Regions from separate parts of the Streptomyces sp. NPDC059906 genome, predicted to be linked through region 2. Evidence: riboswitches for the same ligand, from Rfam matches in the RefSeq annotation. Region 2 holds a riboswitch; each other region holds the start of a gene.
The links. A riboswitch is a leader RNA that binds a small molecule or an ion and turns the genes downstream of it on or off. The one in region 2 is predicted to bind cobalamin.

Region 1 (3,263 bases), on a different contig from region 2:
GGCCCAGCAGCGCCAGCGCGCGCCCCTCGCGCACCGCGAAGTCCAGGCCCGTCAGCACGTCCGGGCCCTCCTCGTACGCGAACGACGCGCCCCGCAGGGCGACCAGGTCCGGGGTCGGTTCGGGTGACCGCACCGGTTCGCTCACGACAGGGGTCCTTCCAGTACGAGGGTGAGGCCGGCCAGCGCCGCAAGGAGCGCGACGCTCGCCGCCGTGAACGGCACCGAGACGCGCGCCTCGGGCACCAGTACGCGCAGGGTGCCGTCGTAACCGCGCCCGGCGAGCCCCGACTGGAGCCGCGCCGCCCGGTCGAAGGCCCGCACGAACGCGGTGGCGCCGAGCCCGCCGAGCGAACGCCAGGTCGCGGCCCGGGTGGTGTGGCCGAGCCGCGCCGCCTGCGCCTGACGGATCCGGCGTACGGAGTCCAGCAGCAGGAAACTCATCCGGTACGTCACCAGCGCCACGTCCACCACCGGCGCGGGCACCCCGGCCCGCACCAGGCGCGGCAACAGGTCCGACATCGGCGTGGTGAACGCGAACAGCAGCACCCCCAGCGAGGCCGCCGAGGTGCGCAGCAGCAGCTCACCGGCGCGCGCCGCGCCGCCGTCGGCCGCCGACAGGAACCCGTCGGGACCCCCGACCTGCACCAGCAGCGGCAGCGCGCCCGTCACACAGAATCCCAGCGGCACCCGGTAGGCCCGCCACAGCCGCCGCCCCGGCACGCCCGCCGGGCCCAGCAGTACCGTCAGCGCCGCCACCAGCACCAGCGCCGCACCCGGCCAGGGCGGCAGCGAGATCGCGAGCACGGTCAGGCCGAGACCAAGCACCGCCTTGTCCACGGGATGACGGCGGCGCCAGCGGCTGCTGTGCGCCGCCGCGTCGATCGGCAGCACTCAGTCGCCCGCGGGGGCGTCCCGCAGCGCCGCCGCCGTCCGCTCCTCGCCCTGCCGCCGCCCCCGGCGCAGACCGAAGTAGTACGCCAGCACCCCCGCGCCGAGCGCGGCCTGCACCGCGAACAGCGCCGACTCGATCTCCCCGGACGGCGGTTCGTACAGCGGCGAGAACCACGGCTCGTAGTCCGGCTCGATCTCGGTGATCGCCGTCTCGGCCTCCGCGTCGGCACCGGCGAACGGCTCCTCCTTGTGGTCGCCGAGCCCCAGCACCAGCGGCAGCGCCGCGAGCGCGGCCACGGCGAGCAGCAGCAGAGCGTTGATCTTCGCGTTGCGGGTCATCGGGCCACCGCCTCCGGCTCGTCGGACGTGGTCTTCCCGGACCGGGTCAGCAGCACGCCCAGCCGGGTCAGTTCGCCCTTGCTGGACTGCACGAGCAGCCGCATCACGATCACCGTGAGCAGGCCCTCGCTCACCGCGAGCGGGATCTGGGTCACCGCGAAGATGGACCCGAACTTGCCGAGCGCGCCCAGGAATCCGCTGCTCGGGTCCGGGAAGGCCAGCGCCAGCTGCACGCTGGTGACGCAGTAGGTGGACAGGTCGGCGACGAACGCGCCGAAGAACACGGTGACCATGAGCGGCACGTCGAAGCGGCGCAGCAGTCTGTAGACCCCGTACCCGGCCCAGGGACCGACGATCGCCATCGAGAAGACGTTGGCGCCGAGCGTGGTCAGCCCGCCGTGGGCGAGCAGCAGCGCCTGGAAGAGCAGGGTGATGGTCCCCAGGACCGCCATGATCGGCGGCCGGAACAGGATGGCGCCCAGCCCGGTGCCGGTCGGGTGCGAACAACTCCCGGTGACGGACGGCAGTTTCAGGGCCGACAGCACGAACGTGAAGGCTCCGGAGGCGCCGAGGAGCAGCGTGCTCTCCGGGTGCTCCCTGACCTCACGGGTGAGTGACCGGACTCCGTGGACGACGAACGGCGCGGACGCGACACCCCAGGCGATCGCGTGCGCCGGTGGCAGAAAGCCCTCGGCTATGTGCATGGCTCAGCAGACCCTCTCCAGCACCTCGTGGATGGACGACGCGCCTTGGCCGGTCTCCTGGCTTACGGGTACCACCGCCCGTGCTCCGCCTTCCCGGATCGCAAGCGATCCAGTGGCTGCCCGTGAGGGCCGGAGCCGGACTTTCCCGATTCACAGTGGCGAGGGCCGCACCGGCATCACACCGGATTTCCCGTTCACCAAGGCGTGGCGACAGTAGTGCTCCCACGGGGGTGGGCACAAGCAGGCCTCGGGCCCGGCACCCGCCCCGCCGGACCGCCGCACACGCCTCAGGGCTGCGCAAACGCCCGGCGCCGCCGCTCCGTCAGCCGCCGCCGCTCGTCCTCGCCCAGCGTGGCGAAGATCTCCGCGCGCCTGTGGTGCAGGGCACGCAACTCCTCCTCGCCGAGCGACTCGGCCCAGCGGCGGCGCGCCTCGCTCAGGCGGGCGACTTCTTCCGGCGTCAGGGGACGTTCCATGGCGGTCATCTCCTCGATCACGTTCAGATAGGTCTCGGTCGAGCCGTCGGCCGAGGCGTCCAGCGCGTCCAGCACGCCGAGCAGCCGGATCCGCAGCTCGGCCGTCTGCCGCAGCCGCTCCTCGACGACGCCGAGCTGCCGCCGGATCAGCTCCGCCGGATCGTGGTCCGGCTCGGCGTCCAGCAGCGCGCGGATCTGCGCCAGGGGGAGCCCGAAGCTGCGCAGCGCCAGCACGCGGTGCAGGCGCCGGACGTCGTCGGCGTCGTAGCAGCGGTGGCCGCCCTCGGTGCGGGCGGACGGGGTGAGCAGACCGAGCCGGTCGTAGTAGCGCAGGGTGCGGATGCTCAGCCCGGTCTCCCGCGCGAGTTCGCCGATGCGCCGGGTGCCGTCGGTCGCGTACGTCATGGGGCTCCTCCTCGGTGTGCGACCGAGGCTAGAAGGTGACGCGGCGGCAGTTTCAAACCCCGTCCGGGACGGGACGTGAAACCGCCGCCGTCAGCGCGAGCGGCCGCGCTGGGGCCGCCGGGCCACCATGTCCCGCATGCGGGTGGTCAGCGCGGTGGCGGCGGCGGTGAGGAAGACGAAGCTGTACGTGATCTGCAGGATGGTCACGACCCGCGCGGCCTGGCCCCGCGGGGTGATGTCCCCGTACCCGACGGTGGCCAGCGTCACCACGGTGAAGTACAGCGCGTCGATCCGGGTGTGCAGCCCGCTGAACTGGCCCGGCGCCTTGGCCAGGGCGTAGTACGTCGCCGAGAAGACGTGCACCGACAGCACGATCAGCAGCGAGATGACCACCCCGGGGCGGCTGTCCGGATGGTCGAGGAGGACGTGCCGGATCTGCCGGAGCAGC
Region 2 (3,263 bases):
CGATGTCGCCGACGACGAGGACGGGGAGTCCGGCGCCCCGGGCGATCCCCATGTTCACGATGTCGGTGCGACGCAGGTTGATCTCGGCCGGGCTGCCCGCCCCCTCGCAGATCACCGCGTCGTAGGTGCCGCGCAGTTCGGCGAGCGAGTCGAGCACCGTGCCGAGCAGCCGCTCCTGGCGCCCGCCGTGATAGCCGCGGGCGCTCATCTCGCCCACGGGCCTGCCGAGCAGCACGACCTGGCTGCTGCGCTCACCGCCGGGCTTGAGCAGCACGGGGTTCATGTGCGCGGTCGGCTCCACCCGGCAGGCCTGGGCCTGCATGGCCTGCGCCCGCCCGATCTCGGCGCCGTCCCGGGTCACGAAGGAGTTGAGCGACATGTTCTGCGCCTTGAAGGGCGCCACCTTGACGCCCTGGCGCACCAGCCAGCGGCAGATCCCGGCGGTGACGACGCTCTTGCCGGCGTCGGAGGTGGTGCCGGCGACGAGCAGGCCACCGTTCATGACGTACGTCCCTTCGCGACGCCCCGGTTCTTCAGGGAGGCGGCCCCGCTCGCGAGCAGCCGCGCGCCCGCGCACACGCCCAGCGCCAGCCAGCCCACGCGCCGGGACAGGCGTACGGCACGGTCGATGTCGCCGGAGCCGGACGCCCGTACGGCGCGTCCCGCCGCCCCGTTGAGGACGGGCCGGTGCTCGACCCGCCCGCCGTACGAGAGCGTCCCGCCGAGCCGCACGCCGAGGGCGCCCGCGAAGGAGGCCTCCACGGGCCCGGCGTTGGGGCTCGGGTGCCGTGCGGCGTCCGCGCGCCAGGCCCGTACGGCGCCCCGCGGGTCGCCACCGGCGACGGTGGCCAGTACGGCGGTGAGGCGGGCGCCCGGCCAGCCCGCGAGGTCGTCGAGGCGGGCCGAGGCCCAGCCGTAGCGGCGGTACCTGGGCGACTTGTGGCCGACCATCGCGTCCAGCGTGTTCACGGCCCGGAAGCCGAGCAGCCCCGGAACCCCGGCCACCGCGCCCCAGACCAGGGCGCCCACCACCGCGTCCGAGGTGTTCTCGGCGACGGACTCCACGACGGCCCGGGCGATCCCGTCGGCGTCCAGCGCCTGCGGGTCCCGCCCGCACAGGTGCGGCAGCCGCGCCCGCGCCGCCCCGACGTCCCCGGCGTCCAGGGCACGGCCGACGGCGGTGGCCTCGCGGGCCAGCGAGCTGCCGCCGACGACCGACCAGGTGGCCGCGGCGGTCAGCGCGACGGAGGCGGCGGGGGAGCGGCGTACGGCGTGCGCGGCGGCCGAGCCGAGGACGGCGGCGCCGCCGGCGCACACGACGGTGTGCAGGGCGCCCCAGCCCCGGTGGTCCCGCCACAGCACCTGTTCCACGGCGCCCGCGGCACGGCCGAACGCGGCGACCGGGTGTCCGCGGCGAGGATCGCCGAGGAGGAGGTCACCGAGGAGGCCGGCGGCGGCGCCGTACGCGAAGACGCGTCCGGCACGCACGGCTCAACCGGCCGTGGGAAGGGGAAGTCGAAGCGTGTCGCTGGTGAGCCCGGAACGGCAGCCGCGCATGGCGATAGGTCCTCACTCAGGGTGTCCGCGCCCTGGTTCGAAGAGCACGGCGGCGAGAGTTCCTGGCTCCCGGGGATCCTGTCCCCGGTCACAGTGGCGGGACCGCGCCGGATTCGCACCGGGCTTCCTCTTCTGCCGCCGTAGATGGCCCCGGAAGTCCACCACGGTCCGCGAACACCCGTCAACCTGGCGTTGACCTGCGACGGGGGAGTGTGCGAAGGCCCACACCCGAGTGGTGTGCGCCGGTACGCGAAGAGGCGGGGCGCGGAACGGTTCGAGTCCGTCCCGCGCCCCGCCCCGGGGGCGTGCGCCCGTGCGTGGGGCGACGCTCAGGCGACGATCAGATAGATCCCGTACGCCACCGCCGCCGTGCACGCCGCGAAGCACGCGTAGGCGCCGGTGACCGCGAGGGCCGCGGAGCCGCCCCGGGCGGCGGCCCGCTCCTGGCGGGAGAGGCCGACGATGCCGAGGGTGAACAGGCCCACCAGGGCCACCGTGACCACGAGGCTGACGCCGAAGACGGAGCCGAGGGCTGCCCAGTCGATGCTCATGGAGGTTCGCTTCCTTCGTACCCGGCAGGCGGGTTCAGACGGTGGTGGCGGCCGACGGGGCCTTGGGGTCGGGGGTGGTGGCCGGGGCGGGGACGGTGGCCGCCAGCTCCTCGGTCGCGCCCGTCGGGGGCGGCGACACGGCGGCCATCGCCGTGGTGACCACACCGGCGGGCTCGGGCTGCCCCGGCCCCTCGGTGTCCACCGGGTCGCCCTCGACGACGTTGGTGTGGTCGACGACCTCGCGGCGGGAGATCCGCCAGATCGCGAAGCTGGAGGCGATCAGGAACACCGCGACGAGGGCCGTACCCCAGTCGCCGGCGCGGCAGACCCACTCGGCGAGCGCGGCGACCAGGGCCGCGGCCGGCAGCGTCAGGCCCCAGGCGACGAACATCCGGGTGGCCGTGGACCAGCGGACCACACCGCCCTTGCGGCCGAGGCCCGCGCCCATCACCGCACCGGAGACCGAGTGCGTGGTGGACAGCGAGAAGCCGAGGTGGGAGGAGGCCAGGATGACCGTGGCGGCGCTGGTCTGGGCGGCGAAGCCCTGCTGCGGCTGGAGGTCGGTCAGGCCCTTGCCCATGGTGCGGATGATGCGCCAGCCGCCCAGGTAGGTGCCGAGCGCGATGGCCAGACCCGCGCTCAGGATGACCCACACCGGCGGGTCGGAGTCGGGGGCGAGCGAGCCGCCGGCGATCAGGGCGAGGGTGATGATGCCCATGGTCTTCTGGGCGTCGTTGGTGCCGTGGGCCAGCGAGACCAGACCGGCGGAGGCGATCTGCCCGGCCCGGTAGCCCTTCTTGGCGGCCCTGCCGTCGGCCTTGCGGCCCAGCGAGTACGTCATCCGGGACGCGAGCATCGCCGCGAGGCCGGCCACGAGCGGGGCGGCGATCGCGGGGAGGAGCACCTTGGTGACGAGGACGTCGCCGTTGACCGCGCCGATGCCGGCCGAGGCGACGGCGGCACCGATCAGGCCGCCCATCAGGGCGTGCGAGGAGCTGGACGGGAGCCCGACCAGCCAGGTCAGGAGGTTCCAGAGGATCGCGCCGACCAGGGCGGCGAAGATGACCTCGGGACGGATGCCGGTCTCGTCGACGAGACCCTTGGAGATCGTGTTGGCGACCTCCACCGAGAGGAAGGCGCCTACAAGGTTGAGGA
Region 3 (3,263 bases), on a different contig from region 2:
GTCGAGGGTGCCGATACCGAACTGGAGGACGGCGGTCACGGCGGCTCCACCGGCCAGGGCGAAGGCGACGACCCCGGCGAGACGGATCCGCAGATTGGCGTGGCCGGGGAAGAACTGGAGCAGGGCGATGGCGGGCAGCATGCCACCGAAGATCATCGGCAGCGCGGCGGAGGCGAGACCGGCGCCCCGCGGGTCGTCCTTCGGGAAGGGCACCACGTCGTGGACGGTCGCGGAGACGTGCTGCTGACCGGCAAGCGCGGTACCGAGCCCGCTGATCGCGTTGCTGATCATCTGGCCGCCCGCCGTCGCCGTGTAGACGGTCAGGCCGTCGTCGCCGAAGGCGAGGCCGCCCACGGCGTCGCGCTCCTCGACGGCACGGACCAGGGCACGGGCGTCGTCGTACGCCGTGACCTCCCAGTCGTCGCCGGGGAGCTGCTGCTGCACGGCGGCCACCGCGGACTCCGGGCCCGTGACACCGAGCGGGGCGTGGTGGGGGCCGCCGTTGGCGGACGGCAGACCGAAGGCGCACAGCATGAGGGTGATCGCGGCGGTCAGGCCGACGACGATGGCGGCGAGTTTCGCCACGAGCCCCCGGCCACCGGGCGGTCCGGCTTCCGGGGTGTCGCCACTCGGCTGTGAGGTGGTGGAGGCGTCGAGATTGGCAGACATGGCAACCGTTCCGTAGAGGTGCTCCGCCCCGCCCTGGCAGACGGGGCGAAACAGCGGACGAAGTACGAAGGCTCGGTGACACCGACGACGTCACTATATAACTCATCAGACAATGAGTTCATCATGTGATGAGTTTTCGGACGCGGCGTTCGGAGCGGGCATGATGGGGCCATGGAGAGCGTCAGCGATACGCGTGAGGTGACTGGTGCCGGTCGGGCGACCAAGCACGCCGGGGGCAGGCGTCCCGGGGAGACCCGTACGCGGGAGGCGATCCTCGGCGCGGCACGGGTCTGCTTCGCCGAGCGCGGTTTCGACGCGACCAGCCTGCGCCGCATCGCGGAGACGGCGGAGGTGGACCAGTCGCTGGTGCACCACTTCTACGGCACGAAGGAGAACCTGTTCCTCCAGGCGCTGGAACTGCCGGGGAAGATCGAGGAGGCCATCACCGCCGCGGCGCGGGGCGGACTGGACGGGATCGGGGAACGCATGGTGCGCGCCCACCTGTCGGTGTGGGACGACGTGTCGTCACGCCCGGCACTCATGACCATGGTGCGCTCGGCCGCCATCCACCGTGCCGCGGCCGCCCAGCTCCGTGAGACCGCGACCGGCATCCTGGCGCGCGCACTCGGCGGGGTGATCACGGGCGAGGACGCGACGCTCCGGACGAGCATGGTCGCCACGCAGCTCATCGGGCTCGCCATGATGCGCTACGTGGCGCATCTCGAACCCCTCGCCTCGGCCGACACCGACACAGTGGCCCGCCACTACGGCCGCGCCCTCCAGGCGATCGTGGCGGACTGAACCGGCGTCGCCGCGCGTTCGGCCCGCCGCGGCCGGGCGCGTGACACGGGTCACGCCCGCATTGCGGACGTCCGCGTTCCTGACGCGCGAACTGCCCGTAGGCTGCCCACAGCAGCTGGTTCGCCCCGTCAGCCGGACGGGGCGTCGCAAGAGGGAACCCGGTGGGAATCCGGGACTGCCCCGCAGCGGTGAGCGGGAACGACCGCCGTCATACGCACTGGGTCCGAGGTACCGGGCCCGGGAAGCGACGGCCAGTAGGTGTCCTCGAACGGTGAGGACGTGCCCGCGAGTCCGAAGACCTGCCAACTGCCCGCGCGCGAACCGTTCGTGCGCGGACATCCCGGTGACCTCGAGGGCGGGTCGGCGTACATACCAGGCGGATGTGTCTGCCCTACTGCGCAGCGTCGGTCCCGCCCGGTGTGTCACTCCTTCGCGTTCTCGTCCCGTCGCCGGGATCTCAGGGATTCATCTCGTGAAGGAGATCTCCGTGACCACGAAGTCCGCAGCCGCGGCAGCACGGGCCACCGTGTACGGCTACCCCCGCCAGGGGCAAAACCGGGAACTGAAGCAGGCCGTCGAGGGCTACTGGAAGGGCCGCGTCACCGCCGACGCCCTGCGCGCCACGGCCGCCGAACTGCGCCGGACGAACTGGCGGCAGTTGGCCGACGCGGGCATCGACGAGGTGCCGACCGGTGACTTCTCGTACTACGACCATGTGCTCGACACCACCGTGATGGTCGGCGCGATTCCCGAGCGTCACCGCTCCGCCGTGGCGGACGACGCGCTCGGCGGCTACTTCGCCATGGCACGCGGCACCCAGGAGGTGGCACCGCTGGAGATGACCAAGTGGTTCGACACCAACTACCACTACCTCGTCCCGGAACTGAGCCCGGACACCGCGTTCACCGCCGACTCCGCCAAGCAGGTCGACGAACTGAGGGAGGCCCTCGCCCTCGGCCTCACCGCCCGGCCCGTTCTCGTCGGCCCCGTCACCTACCTTCTGCTGGCCAAGCCCGCCCCGGGCGGGCCGGCGGACTTCGACCCGCTCACCCTGCTGGACCGGTTGCTGCCCGTGTACGCCGAGGTGCTGGCCGACCTGCGGGCGGCGGGCGCGGAGTGGGTCCAGCTGGACGAGCCCGCCCTCGTCCAGGACCGCACCGCGGCCGAGCTGAACGCCGCCGAGCGCGCCTACCGTGACCTCGGCACTCTCGCCGACCGTCCGAAGCTCCTGGTCGCCTCGTACTTCGACCGGCTCGGCGATGCGCTGCCGATGCTGGCCAAGGCCCCGGTCGAAGGGCTCGCCCTGGACTTCACCGGGAGCGCCGCCAACCTCGACGCGCTGGCCGCCGTCGGCGGGCTGCCAGGAAAACGGCTGGTCGCCGGTGTCGTGAACGGCCGCAACATCTGGGTCAACGATCTCGTCCGTTCCCTGTCCACCCTCGGCACCCTGCTGGGCCTGGCCGACCGCGTCGACGTGTCCGCCTCCTGCTCCCTGCTGCACGTCCCCCTGGACACCGCCGCCGAACGGGACATCGAACCGCAGATCCTGCGCTGGCTCGCCTTCGCCAGGCAGAAGACCGCCGAGGTCGTCACCCTCGCCAGGGGCCTCGCCCAGGGCACCGACGCCATCGCCGCCGACCTGGCGGCCAACCGTGCCGACCTCGCCTCCCGCGCCAACTCCCCCATCACGCGCGATCCCGCCGTCCGCGCCCGTGCCGCCGCGGTCTCCGGGGCCGACGCGCGACGTTCCCAGCCCTACGCGGAGCGCGCCGCGGCGCAGCGCTCGCACCTCC

Region 1: linked by a shared signal. The riboswitch ahead of ACFV9J_RS28900 (energy-coupling factor ABC transporter permease) and the one ahead of ACFV9J_RS09390 (cobalamin biosynthesis protein) in region 2 are both predicted to bind cobalamin.
Region 3: linked by a shared signal. The riboswitch ahead of metE (5-methyltetrahydropteroyltriglutamate--homocysteine S-methyltransferase) and the one ahead of ACFV9J_RS09390 (cobalamin biosynthesis protein) in region 2 are both predicted to bind cobalamin.

What each region holds. Positions count from the first base shown of each region.
Region 1 covers NZ_JBHWKU010000023.1:70,310-73,572, forward strand. The annotation lists gene ACFV9J_RS28885 (ATP-binding cassette domain-containing protein) at 1-145, opposite strand, end outside; gene cbiQ (cobalt ECF transporter T component CbiQ) at 142-891, opposite strand; gene ACFV9J_RS28895 (energy-coupling factor ABC transporter substrate-binding protein) at 892-1,230, opposite strand; gene ACFV9J_RS28900 (energy-coupling factor ABC transporter permease) at 1,227-1,934, opposite strand; cobalamin riboswitch at 1,964-2,151, opposite strand; gene ACFV9J_RS28905 (MerR family transcriptional regulator) at 2,222-2,815, opposite strand; gene ACFV9J_RS28910 (potassium channel family protein) at 2,906-3,263, opposite strand, start outside.
Region 2 covers NZ_JBHWKU010000004.1:373,125-376,387, forward strand. The annotation lists gene ACFV9J_RS09385 (cobyric acid synthase) at 1-502, opposite strand, end outside; gene ACFV9J_RS09390 (cobalamin biosynthesis protein) at 499-1,488, opposite strand; cobalamin riboswitch at 1,594-1,727, opposite strand; gene ACFV9J_RS09395 (hypothetical protein) at 1,887-2,108, opposite strand; gene pitH (low-affinity phosphate transporter PitH) at 2,143-3,263, opposite strand, start outside.
Region 3 covers NZ_JBHWKU010000003.1:18,660-21,922, forward strand. The annotation lists gene ACFV9J_RS05450 (hypothetical protein) at 1-669, opposite strand, end outside; gene ACFV9J_RS05455 (TetR family transcriptional regulator) at 841-1,470, shown strand; cobalamin riboswitch at 1,570-1,792, shown strand; gene metE (5-methyltetrahydropteroyltriglutamate--homocysteine S-methyltransferase) at 1,958-3,263, shown strand, end outside.